One region of the Bacillus paramobilis genome, then DNA from elsewhere that is predicted to be linked to it. Evidence: a T-box and tRNA genes for the amino acid it is inferred to sense, from the RefSeq annotation. Region 1 holds a T-box; the other holds one or more tRNA genes.
What was found. A T-box is a leader RNA that pairs with one kind of tRNA and senses whether it is charged. The one in region 1 lies ahead of alaS (alanine--tRNA ligase), so its partner is inferred to be a tRNA-Ala.

Region 1 (5,850 bases):
CGCTATCAACTGGTCCTAATGCGGATAAAATATACGCATAGACTGAACCACAAACTAAAAGCAGTGCAATAATCGAAAATAAAAAAAGACGTCTACGCTTCTTTTTCACTTGATTCTCTATCAACACTCTTCCTCCTTAATTAAATTGTAGACCGTATGTATATCTTTCTATACAACACGACATAAAAACACAATAAATTTATTTATCTTTTTTAGATAGACATTTTATTTTTCTACAATCCGTCTCATTATACTACAAAGGATTGCAAGGTTTCGACAAAAAATCTTTCATTTTATATATAAAAAAAGATGGACTATATGTCGTCCATCTTTTCAGTACTTATTATTCAGCTTCTTGCTCATCAGCTAGAGTGTTGAACATTTCTTGTACCATTTCCCACTCTTCTTCAGATTCGATTGGAAGTAAACTTCCGCCCTCTTCTTCATTTTGCTCATAAGCCATTGCATCATAAATTTGGTCTCCATCTTCGTCTACTTCACCGATTGGAGAGAAGACTACGTACGATTTTTTGCCAAATTTTTCAGCATCAAAAGTGAAAATAATTTCACATAAATGTTCGTTACCTTTTTCGTCTACAATTGTAATTTGATTTTCTTCCATTTTGGTCACCTCTTATTTACTATCTAAAAATCCTTGTAAGATTACGACTGCAGCCATCTTATCGATTACTTGCTTTCGCTTCTTACGGCTTACATCAGCTGAAATGAGCAGACGTTCCGCTGCCATCGTTGACAAACGCTCGTCCCACATTACAACTTCTAATTGTAACAGCTCTCGTAGGTTTTCTGCAAATTGTTGGCACGCTTCACCACGTGGGCCAATTGTACCATTCATATTTTTAGGTAAACCTACTACTATTTTGTCCACATTGTACTGCTTTACTAACTCAGAAATACGATCAAAACCAAAGTGACCTCGTTCTTCGTTAATCCTGATTGTTTCCAGTCCTTGCGCTGTCCAGCCCATTTCGTCGCTCATTGCAACTCCGACTGTTTTTGTACCTACATCTAAACCTAATATCCGCATAAACTACTCCTCACGATGATGTTTCAAGTAAGACTTCACAAGCTCTTCAATTAACTCATCACGTTCAAGCTTGCGAATGATGCTTCGTGCATCTTTATGGCGAGGTATGTATGCTGGGTCTCCACTTAATAAATAACCGACGATTTGGTTAATCGGATTATAACCTTTTTCTTGAAGTGCATCATACACAGTTAAAAGTACATCATTTACATGGACACTCTGTTTTTCATCTTGAATGCTAAACTTCATTGTTTTATCAAAACCGTCCATTTCAAGCACCTCACTTATATAGTAAGTATAGGGAGAAGAACTTCTCCTCTCCCTACCATTGTACACTACTATGTCTTTATTTTGAAACAGATTTAACGTACTCTTGTACAAATGCTAAAGCTTCCTCAACTTGCGCTGGGTTTTTACCGCCCGCTTGTGCCATATCAGGACGGCCACCACCGCCACCGCCACAACGAGAAGCTACTTCTTTCACAAGTTTACCAGCATGGTATCCTTGGCTAATTAAATCTTTTGTTACGCCAGCTAAGATGTTTACTTTATCATCATTTACAGACGCTAATACGACAACTGCAGATTCTAATTTGTTTTTTAGGTCATCCATCATCGTACGTAAGTTGTTCATATCTGCAACATTTACTTTTGCTGCTAATACGTTCACGCCATCAACTGTCATTACTGAATCAGTTAAGTTGCCAGCTTCAATATTGCTTAATTTTGCTGCAAGAGATTCATTTTCTTTTTGAAGTTGTTTTACTTCAGCAAATAAACCATCCACTCTTGTTAAAATATCTTTCGGATTTGTTTTCATTTTTCCTGCTGCTTCTTTTAATAAACCTACTTGATCGTTCATTAATTCGTATGCAGACTTACCAGTTACCGCCTCAATACGACGCGTTCCTGCACCGATACCAGACTCAGCAACGATTTTGAAAATACCGATAGAAGCTGTATTATCAACGTGGCAACCACCGCAAAGCTCTAAGCTGTAATCGCCAACTTGTACAACGCGTACAACATCACCGTATTTTTCACCGAATAATGCCATTGCGCCCATTTCTTTCGCTTCTTCGATTGCTTTTTGAGAAATCTCAACATCAATACTTTCCCAAATTTTCTCGTTTACGATACGCTCAATTTTTTCTAATTCGTCAGCTTGTACTTGACCGAAGTGAGAGAAGTCAAAGCGTAAACGTTCAGAAGTTACAAGAGAACCCGCTTGGTTTACGTGCGTTCCAAGTACGTCTTTTAATGCTTGGTGTAGTAAGTGAGTTGCTGTATGGTTTTTCACAACGCTACTACGATTTTTCGTATCAATGATAGCTTTCACAACAGCATCTTTCGTTAATGTACCTTCTTCAACAACAACTTTATGCAAGTTTTGGCCGTTCGGTGCTTTTTGTACGTCTTTTACAAGAACTTTCACGCCGTCAGCAAGAAGGTAACCACGGTCTGCAATTTGTCCGCCGCTCTCAGCATAGAATGGTGTTACATCAAGCATTAATTGTCCTTCTTCGCCAGCTTGTAAGCTGTCTGTGTATTCGCCGTTTTTCACAAGTGCAACAACGTTACTTTCTGTTGCAACTGTACCGTAACCAACGAACTCACTCGCTACTTTCACTTCTCCAAGGACACCGCCTTGAACTTGCATAGAGTCAACGTCTTGACGAGCAGCACGTGCGCGCTCACGTTGTTTTTCCATTTCATTTTCAAAGCCTTCTTGATCAACTGTCATACCAGCTTCTTCTGCATATTCTTCTGTTAATTCAATTGGGAAACCGTATGTGTCATATAGACGGAATGCATCTACTCCAGAAATAATAGTTGTTTTTTCTTCTTTTGCTTTTGCGATAACTTCAGCTAAAATTGCTTCACCATCATGAAGTGTTTCGTGGAAACGCTCTTCTTCGTTTTTCACAACTTTTGCGATGAAATCTTTCTTTTCAAGTACTTCTGGATAGAAGTCTTTCATTACTTCTCCAACAACCGGTACTAATTCAAACATGAATGGACGGTTGATGTTTAATTTCTTCGAGTAACGAACAGCACGGCGTAATAAACGACGTAATACATAACCACGGCCTTCGTTAGATGGAAGAGCGCCGTCACCAACAGCGAATGTTACTGTGCGGATATGGTCAGCAATTACTTTAAACGCCATATCTTTTTCTAAGTCACCATTACGATACTTCTCACCAGAGATTGATTCTGTTGCACCAATCATCGGCATGAATAAGTCTGTGTCAAAGTTTGTAGGTACATCTTGAACGATAGATGTCATACGCTCTAGACCCATCCCTGTATCGATGTTCTTCTTAGGAAGTGGTGTATATGAACCGTCTGGATTATGGTTAAATTGAGAGAATACAAGGTTCCATACTTCTAAGTAACGCTCATTTTCTCCGCCTGGATATAATTCTGGGTCACTAAAGTCATTACCATAAGCTTCTCCGCGGTCATAGAAAATCTCTGTATTCGGTCCACTTGGTCCTTCACCGATATCCCAGAAGTTTTCTTCTAAACGGATGATGCGCTCTTTTGGAACACCCATTTTCTCATTCCAAATTGTAAATGCTTCTTCATCTTCTGGATGGATTGTAACTGAAAGTAATTCTTTATCGAATCCGATCCATTTGTCGCTCGTTAAGAATTCCCAAGCCCAAGTAATTGCTTCTTCTTTAAAGTAATCACCGATTGAGAAGTTTCCTAACATTTCAAAGAATGTATGGTGACGAGCTGTTTTCCCTACGTTTTCAATATCGTTTGTACGAATTGATTTTTGAGCATTTGTAATACGTGGATTTTGCGGGATTACACGTCCGTCAAAATATTTTTTTAATGTTGCTACACCACTGTTAATCCATAAAAGAGATGGATCTTCATGTGGAACTAGTGATGCACTAGGTTCTACTGCATGTCCTTTTTCTTGGAAAAAGTCTAAAAACATTTGACGAATTTGTGCGCCTGTTAGTTGTTTCATTGTATTTTCCTCCTTAAATATAAAAAACTCCCGCCCCTATAAAAGGGACGAGAGTTAACTCGCGATACCACCCTAATTATGAATTGATCACTATAACAATCAACTCATCACCTCATGGTGCCGTAACGTGGCAAAACGGCAGTGATTAGCTGCTCTCAGGATTAGCTTTCTGTTACCCTTCATTTAAAGCTTCTTTCAGCCATATGGAAGCTTCTCTCTATAAATGGACTGTAACGTACTTGTTCCGTCATTGATTTAATGTCTTATATGACTAAATATAATAGAATTCTCTTAAGTTTGTCAATGTAGATAATCATTTATATTATATCAATCGCTTATTAATCATAGCTATTCTACTAGTCATTCTTAACAGCCTTTTCATATATTATGCATTTTTCAAGAAATTGTACTGCTTCTATAAACCTTTCTGAATATTTTATTTTTGTTATAATTGAATTATCAATAATAAAGGAGCGATTGCCATGGCAACCTTATTGAACAAAGCTAAAAATATGTTAACGAATGACGAAACAATTTTGTTTTACGCAGCATGTTCATTAGATATATTTATTTATCGTTCCGTCGCAAGGTCAGGGCTGTTAATTTTAACGAACAAACGGCTCTTCTTTTATGGACCAGATGTAAGTAAGAATCCATTATTTGAGGAGTACTCTTTCGAAAAAATTTCTGACCTAAAAGAACAAAAGCGCCTTTTCAGCAATCAAATTATCTTTATGTATGATAATGAATGGAAAAAAATAAAACATATTCAAACAAATGATGTAAGCTCTCTCGTTCAACAAATACACGAACAACTATCTAAATAATGAAAGCCCTCTACCTTTATAGTTAGAGGGCTTTCCTATTACACATTTTCTTTTTTCAAAAGAGGCCTTACATGAACGATCACTGTACGAATGACTGCTAAAATTGGAACTGATATTAATAATCCTACAATTCCTGCCACTTCTCCTCCAACTAGTAATGCAAGCATAATAATAACAGGATGCATGCGAAGCGACTTACCAACGATGTAAGGGGATAAAATGTTACTTTCCAAAAACTGCAAAATAGCAATCGTAATTCCCGCCTTAATAAGTAAACTCGTTGATACGGTTGCCGCAATCATTAATGTCGGGATGGCTCCTAAAATTGGACCGAAGTATGGGATTATATCCGTTACCCCAATAATAATGCCGAGTAATAATGGATATTTCATACCGATAAACCAAAAAGAAAGAACAGATACGCCCCCTAATACTAAGCAAACAAATAACTGTCCTCGAATATAACTTCCGAGTGACTTATCAATTTCTTTCGCCAGCATTTGCCCAGTACTCCGCCACTTACTCGGGACTAGTTTCCAAAAGATATGATAAAACTCACCGTAATCTTTTAATATGTAAAATACAATGAACGGTATTAAGAAAATAATGAGTAACGAATCGAGTACACCACGAGCTGTGCTCATCACTTTATTCAAAAGTGATTGTATCTTCGTTTCTACTCCACCAAAAATTTGTTTCACCTTTTCATGAATAAATGATGGGAAATTCGCTGTTTGTTCCGTAACGCCATCCATCCAAGAATCATACATTTTTGTAAACTGCGGGAATTGTTCATTGATTTCTTGTAATTGCTTAATCACAACTGGCGTTCCTTTATAAATTCCATAACCAATCCCACCAAAGAAAAGGATGTAAATGAGCAAAATAGCGAGTGTGCGCGGCATCCCTTCCTTATGAATTTTTTCAATTAAAGGATGCAATAAATACGCAATAAAACACGCAATAAGAAACGGTGTAACGGCCAC
Region 2 (5,850 bases), 1.8 Mb from region 1:
TTGGGCACTGTCTCAACCAGAGACTCGGTGAAATTATAGTACCTGTGAAGATGCAGGTTACCCGCGACAGGACGGAAAGACCCCGTGGAGCTTTACTGTAGCCTGATATTGAATTTTGGTACAGTTTGTACAGGATAGGCGGGAGCCATTGAAACCGGAGCGCTAGCTTCGGTGGAGGCGCTGGTGGGATACCGCCCTGACTGTATTGAAATTCTAACCTACGGGTCTTATCGACCCGGGAGACAGTGTCAGGTGGGCAGTTTGACTGGGGCGGTCGCCTCCTAAAGTGTAACGGAGGCGCCCAAAGGTTCCCTCAGAATGGTTGGAAATCATTCGTAGAGTGCAAAGGCATAAGGGAGCTTGACTGCGAGACCTACAAGTCGAGCAGGGACGAAAGTCGGGCTTAGTGATCCGGTGGTTCCGCATGGAAGGGCCATCGCTCAACGGATAAAAGCTACCCCGGGGATAACAGGCTTATCTCCCCCAAGAGTCCACATCGACGGGGAGGTTTGGCACCTCGATGTCGGCTCATCGCATCCTGGGGCTGTAGTCGGTCCCAAGGGTTGGGCTGTTCGCCCATTAAAGCGGTACGCGAGCTGGGTTCAGAACGTCGTGAGACAGTTCGGTCCCTATCCGTCGTGGGCGTAGGAAATTTGAGAGGAGCTGTCCTTAGTACGAGAGGACCGGGATGGACGCACCGCTGGTGTACCAGTTGTTCTGCCAAGGGCATAGCTGGGTAGCTATGTGCGGAAGGGATAAGTGCTGAAAGCATCTAAGCATGAAGCCCCCCTCAAGATGAGATTTCCCATAGCGTAAGCTAGTAAGATCCCTGAAAGATGATCAGGTTGATAGGTTCGAGGTGGAAGCATGGTGACATGTGGAGCTGACGAATACTAATAGATCGAGGACTTAACCATATAATATGAAGCAATGTTATCTAGTTTTGAAAGAATATAAAAAACTTGTTGACTTTAAAAGTTAAATAAGTTAAAATGATTCTTGTCTTAAATGAATATAGTCTGGTAATGATGGCAGAGAGGCCACACCCGTTCCCATACCGAACACGGAAGTTAAGCTCTCTAGCGCCGATGGTAGTTGGGACCTTGTCCCTGTGAGAGTAGGACGTTGCCAGGCAAAATGGAGGATTAGCTCAGCTGGGAGAGCACCTGCCTTACAAGCAGGGGGTCGGCGGTTCGATCCCGTCATCCTCCACCATATATGTCGGAGGGGTAGCGAAGTGGCTAAACGCGGCGGACTGTAAATCCGCTCCTTCGGGTTCGGCAGTTCGAATCTGCCCCCCTCCACCATTCTTAATTAATGGGCTATAGCCAAGCGGTAAGGCAACGGACTTTGACTCCGTCATGCGCTGGTTCGAATCCAGCTAGCCCAGCCATTAAGAGCCATTAGCTCAGTTGGTAGAGCATCTGACTTTTAATCAGAGGGTCGAAGGTTCGAATCCTTCATGGCTCACCATTTTAACAAAATATGCGGGTGTGGCGGAATTGGCAGACGCACTAGACTTAGGATCTAGCGCCTTTGGCGTGGGGGTTCGACTCCCTTCACCCGCACTTTTAATAAAATAACTCAAACATGTCTTGCGGAAGTAGTTCAGTGGTAGAATACAACCTTGCCAAGGTTGGGGTCGCGGGTTCGAATCCCGTCTTCCGCTCCAATTTTCAATATGACATGCCGGGGTGGCGGAACAGGCAGACGCACAGGACTTAAAATCCTGCGGTGGGTGACCACCGTGCGGGTTCGACCCCCGCCCTCGGCACCATATGCGCCCGTAGCTCAATTGGATAGAGCGTTTGACTACGGATCAAGAGGTTAGGGGTTCGACTCCTCTCGGGCGCGCTTTTATTAACGGGAAGTGGCTCAGCTTGGTAGAGCACCTGGTTTGGGACCAGGGGGTCGCAGGTTCAAATCCTGTCTTCCCGATATTCCCAAAAACATGGGGCCTTAGCTCAGCTGGGAGAGCGCCTGCCTTGCACGCAGGAGGTCAGCGGTTCGATCCCGCTAGGCTCCACTTTATTTATTATATGTCTCGGAGGTATACCCAAGTTCGGCTGAAGGGATCGGTCTTGAAAACCGACAGGCGGTGAGAATCGCGCGGGGGTTCGAATCCCTCTACCTCCTCCATTTTCTTTTTAAATGGTTTAGACATAAATAATAAAATATTTCTTTTTTCCTTCATGGAGGTATACCCAAGTTCGGCTGAAGGGATCGGTCTTGAAAACCGACAGGCGGCGAGAGTCGCGCGGGGGTTCGAATCCCTCTACCTCCTCCATTTTTTAAAAATATTATATTGTCGCGGGGTGGAGCAGCACGGTAGCTCGTCGGGCTCATAACCCGAAGGTCGCAGGTTCAAATCCTGTCCCCGCAACCAAATGGTCCCGTGGTGTAGTGGTTAACATGCCTGCCTGTCACGCAGGAGATCGCCGGTTCGACCCCGGTCGGGACCGCCATTTATGTTGGCTCGGTAGCTCAGTCGGTAGAGCAGAGGACTGAAAATCCTCGTGTCGGCGGTTCGATTCCGTCCCGAGCCACCATTTTTTTATGCCGACTTAGCTCAATTGGTAGAGCAACTGACTTGTAATCAGTAGGTTGGGGGTTCAAGTCCTCTAGTCGGCATCCTTTAGGGGCATAGTTTAAAGGTAGAACTGAGGTCTCCAAAACCTCCAGTGTGGGTTCGATTCCTACTGCCCCTGTAAGTATATGGGCCTATAGCTCAGCTGGTTAGAGCGCACGCCTGATAAGCGTGAGGTCGATGGTTCGAGTCCATTTAGGCCCACCATATATTATTCCGCAGTAGCTCAGTGGTAGAGCTATCGGCTGTTAACCGATCGGTCGTAGGTTCGAGTCCTACCTGCGGAGCCATGGCCCGTTGGTCAAGTGGTTAAGACACCGCCCTTTCACGGCGGTAACACGGGTTCGAATCCCGTACGGGTCATAAAAAAAAGAGTCAGCATATTGCTGACTCTTTTTTATTTTGTAGAATCCTCTGTTATCAACTGATTTTCCTGAAATAAATAAAGGGATTTAGGAAAAGCTATGGTATGTATAAAAAGGAGGAGACAAAAATGACACGAGTGAGAGACGTTATGAGTACTCATGTTGTACATTGTACACCGCTAGACAATGTATATGAGGCTGCTGTAAAGATGAAAGAAGAATCGATTGGATTGATTCCAGTTGTTGAAAATGAGCAAGTTGTTGGGCTTGTTACGGACCGAGATTTAGTTATTCGTGGGATTGCTGAGAAACATCCTGGATCTAATAAAATTACAAATGTAATGACAACAAACATTGTTTCAGTTTCTCCAGATGATTCTATTGAAAAAGCTACAGAGTTAATGGCACAGTATCAAATTAGACGATTACCAGTAGTTGAGGGTGGTCAACTTGTTGGGATGCTAGCACTAGGTGATTTAGCTATAAGAGAATCGGCAGATGATCAAGCTGGATTTGCTTTAAGTGAAATTTCGGAGCATACGGAATGAAGAGAGACTTTTATTAGTGGGATAAGTTACGTATCAAAATCAGATGCATTATTCTAGTATATGGATTAAACTAATATGTTAGCATGATGTATCTGAGACATTATATAATATAAGTATACAGTTAGTAATTTCGACAGTTTTTTTAAATTTGTCATTCCTAATTTTAAATAAGAGAAAAAATGATATACTGATAGATATAAGTATTATGAAAGATTTCGAATATAACAATATTCATCGTTAATGATGTAATAATGGATTAATATTTCCTATGTAGACAAAAGGGAAGGGGAATTATATGAGGGCTGTACAGCGCGATCCAAATTGGAATTTGGTTACAGATACATATATAGAACCAGATAATTTCGCTGAATTATTATCTTTGCTTGTACCTTGTCATCCAAAAGGTGAAGGGAAAGAACGAACTATATTAGTGTGGAAAGAAAAAGAATTTTATAAAGAAGAAAATTTAGCGGCATTTATCGTATATGGAATGAATAAAGTAAAGAATTTACCGCAGTTTCATAAAGATGAAATTCCAACTCTAGTACGTATTCTTCGCTTATGCCAAGAGATTGGTTGGTATGAAGAAGCAAATACTTTTATGATAACTCAAGGACTAGCTGAGTTTGTTCACACTTCATTGGAATATGAAACGTGGGATCTTTTGACGCAGGCGGTTGCTTTAAACTATTTAATTATTAAATATCGTATTGGTGAATTGACTGATGGGGATGTAGAAATTTGGGATAGAGTTAAATTTAATGAGAAATGTATTACGGATTGTAAGCATCTATTATCTCATAAAGAAGTATTGGAATTTACATTCTTTTATATGTGTAAGAGAGCTAAATTACTATCAAAAGAGCAATTAAATAGTGATATGATGAGTCTAGCGATGTATTGTAATACGTTTGTGTATGACTTATACACACATGACTTATTACGAAAATATCGTAAGTGTACAGACTTCCTATCATATTATGGACCTAGTCAAGCGGTGTTAGCTTGTCAAAGAGCTGTACTTTCTCAAATTTCAGATCGATTAGATCCATTGAAAACTACTCATGTAGATGATTATTTATATGTAATGAAAGAAATGATGGAGCATATGACGATAGGAATAATGGATCGATATGATCATTTTATCGGGAAGTTATTATCATATGTGCCATTTTTCGAAATGATTCAAGTTCCACAACATGCATATTATTGTGAAGAATTACTGTATATTTGTAAGGGCATTGAATATAAAGAAGAAATATTACGCAATTATATATTTATACAATTACATGATTGTTTACCATCATTCTTTAAACTATTTCTTAAAAATAAGCGTTATGCAACGATTCATGACATTCTGTTCTATTGGTGTGATGATGAACAAAGAATGAGCTTAGAGAAAAAATATAATCTTAGCTTTATTTATGAAAAATATGCTTGCGGATAAAGAGCATTTTCTATATAAAAAATTTATATAAATTAAAAAGGATCTCAAATTTATTTGAGATCCTTTTTTTATTAGTAAAACAAGGAGAACGCAATTAAAATGAGCAATAACATTCCATAAAGGAGAAATTGTGCAGTATTACTTCCTTGTATACCAAAAAAAGTATTTGTTTTTTTATATAAATTTAATATATATTTTAGCGGATTATCTTTGAAAGATCGGTACACAGTGTCTCCTCTTTCTAAGCTTCTTGTTCGTGTTTCTTGTTTTTAGGAACATGAATGTACCTGGCTATGAATAATAAAACAGCCATAAAGAATACAGGATATACGGTAGATAAATAAAAACCATTACTAATAATATTTGTTATTAGGGCACTTAATAGAAAGATGGCATTATAAATATGGGCAATTTTTTGTTTTAGTTGTACTTGAAAAGATTCCATCATAATTTCTAAAGCAACAAAAGCAATGATAATAGATAAAAATACAGTGTTTGTATTATAAATGATTAAACAACAGATTAAGCCTAAAAAGGCTAAGTATTCAATTAAGAGAGGTATATTGATATTACGTGGCATACAATTTACCTAACTAAATATGGCAGTGGGTTTACTGCATTTGTTTTTTCAAAATTCCATTCTCCATTGTGTAACTCAAAATGAAGATGTTGCCCGTATGAATGACCTGTGTTTCCCATATGACCTACTAATTGTCCAGCTTGTACTTGATCACCAGCTTGCACAGTGCGATCTTTCATGTGTGCATAGACTGTTGTATATAATTTCCCGTTTATTTGATGGGCGACGAACACAACATTGCCATAGCTAGCTGAATAATATGATTTCACTACTTTACCTGCAGCCGCTGCCTGGATAGAGACATTACCTTGAGCTGCAATATC

Region 2: it encodes a tRNA-Ala, which carries the amino acid that the T-box ahead of alaS (alanine--tRNA ligase) is inferred to sense. The anticodon was not compared.

What each region holds. Positions count from the first base shown of each region.
Region 1 covers NZ_CP151108.1:1,061,104-1,066,953, reverse strand. Annotated here, with positions in the region: gene mltG (endolytic transglycosylase MltG) at 1-124, opposite strand, end outside; gene AABL52_RS05535 (DUF1292 domain-containing protein) at 344-622, opposite strand; gene ruvX (Holliday junction resolvase RuvX) at 635-1,048, opposite strand; gene AABL52_RS05525 (IreB family regulatory phosphoprotein) at 1,052-1,318, opposite strand; gene alaS (alanine--tRNA ligase) at 1,395-4,037, opposite strand; T-box leader at 4,078-4,297, opposite strand; gene AABL52_RS05515 (PH domain-containing protein) at 4,520-4,864, shown strand; gene AABL52_RS05510 (AI-2E family transporter) at 4,903-5,850, opposite strand, start outside.
Region 2 covers NZ_CP151108.1:4,543,567-4,549,416, reverse strand. Annotated here, with positions in the region: rRNA gene AABL52_RS23445 (23S ribosomal RNA) at 1-917, shown strand, start outside; rRNA gene rrf (5S ribosomal RNA) at 1,019-1,134, shown strand; tRNA gene AABL52_RS23435 (tRNA-Val) at 1,140-1,215, shown strand; tRNA gene AABL52_RS23430 (tRNA-Tyr) at 1,224-1,307, shown strand; tRNA gene AABL52_RS23425 (tRNA-Gln) at 1,319-1,393, shown strand; tRNA gene AABL52_RS23420 (tRNA-Lys) at 1,398-1,473, shown strand; tRNA gene AABL52_RS23415 (tRNA-Leu) at 1,488-1,568, shown strand; tRNA gene AABL52_RS23410 (tRNA-Gly) at 1,598-1,672, shown strand; tRNA gene AABL52_RS23405 (tRNA-Leu) at 1,689-1,777, shown strand; tRNA gene AABL52_RS23400 (tRNA-Arg) at 1,781-1,854, shown strand; tRNA gene AABL52_RS23395 (tRNA-Pro) at 1,865-1,938, shown strand; tRNA gene AABL52_RS23390 (tRNA-Ala) at 1,954-2,026, shown strand; tRNA gene AABL52_RS23385 (tRNA-Ser) at 2,047-2,139, shown strand; tRNA gene AABL52_RS23380 (tRNA-Ser) at 2,195-2,287, shown strand; tRNA gene AABL52_RS23375 (tRNA-Met) at 2,310-2,386, shown strand; tRNA gene AABL52_RS23370 (tRNA-Asp) at 2,390-2,465, shown strand; tRNA gene AABL52_RS23365 (tRNA-Phe) at 2,474-2,549, shown strand; tRNA gene AABL52_RS23360 (tRNA-Thr) at 2,559-2,631, shown strand; tRNA gene AABL52_RS23355 (tRNA-Trp) at 2,638-2,708, shown strand; tRNA gene AABL52_RS23350 (tRNA-Ile) at 2,718-2,794, shown strand; tRNA gene AABL52_RS23345 (tRNA-Asn) at 2,803-2,877, shown strand; tRNA gene AABL52_RS23340 (tRNA-Glu) at 2,879-2,950, shown strand; gene AABL52_RS23335 (CBS domain-containing protein) at 3,081-3,500, shown strand; gene AABL52_RS23330 (DUF3965 domain-containing protein) at 3,796-4,947, shown strand; gene AABL52_RS23325 (hypothetical protein) at 5,189-5,527, opposite strand; gene AABL52_RS23320 (SH3 domain-containing protein) at 5,533-5,850, opposite strand, start outside.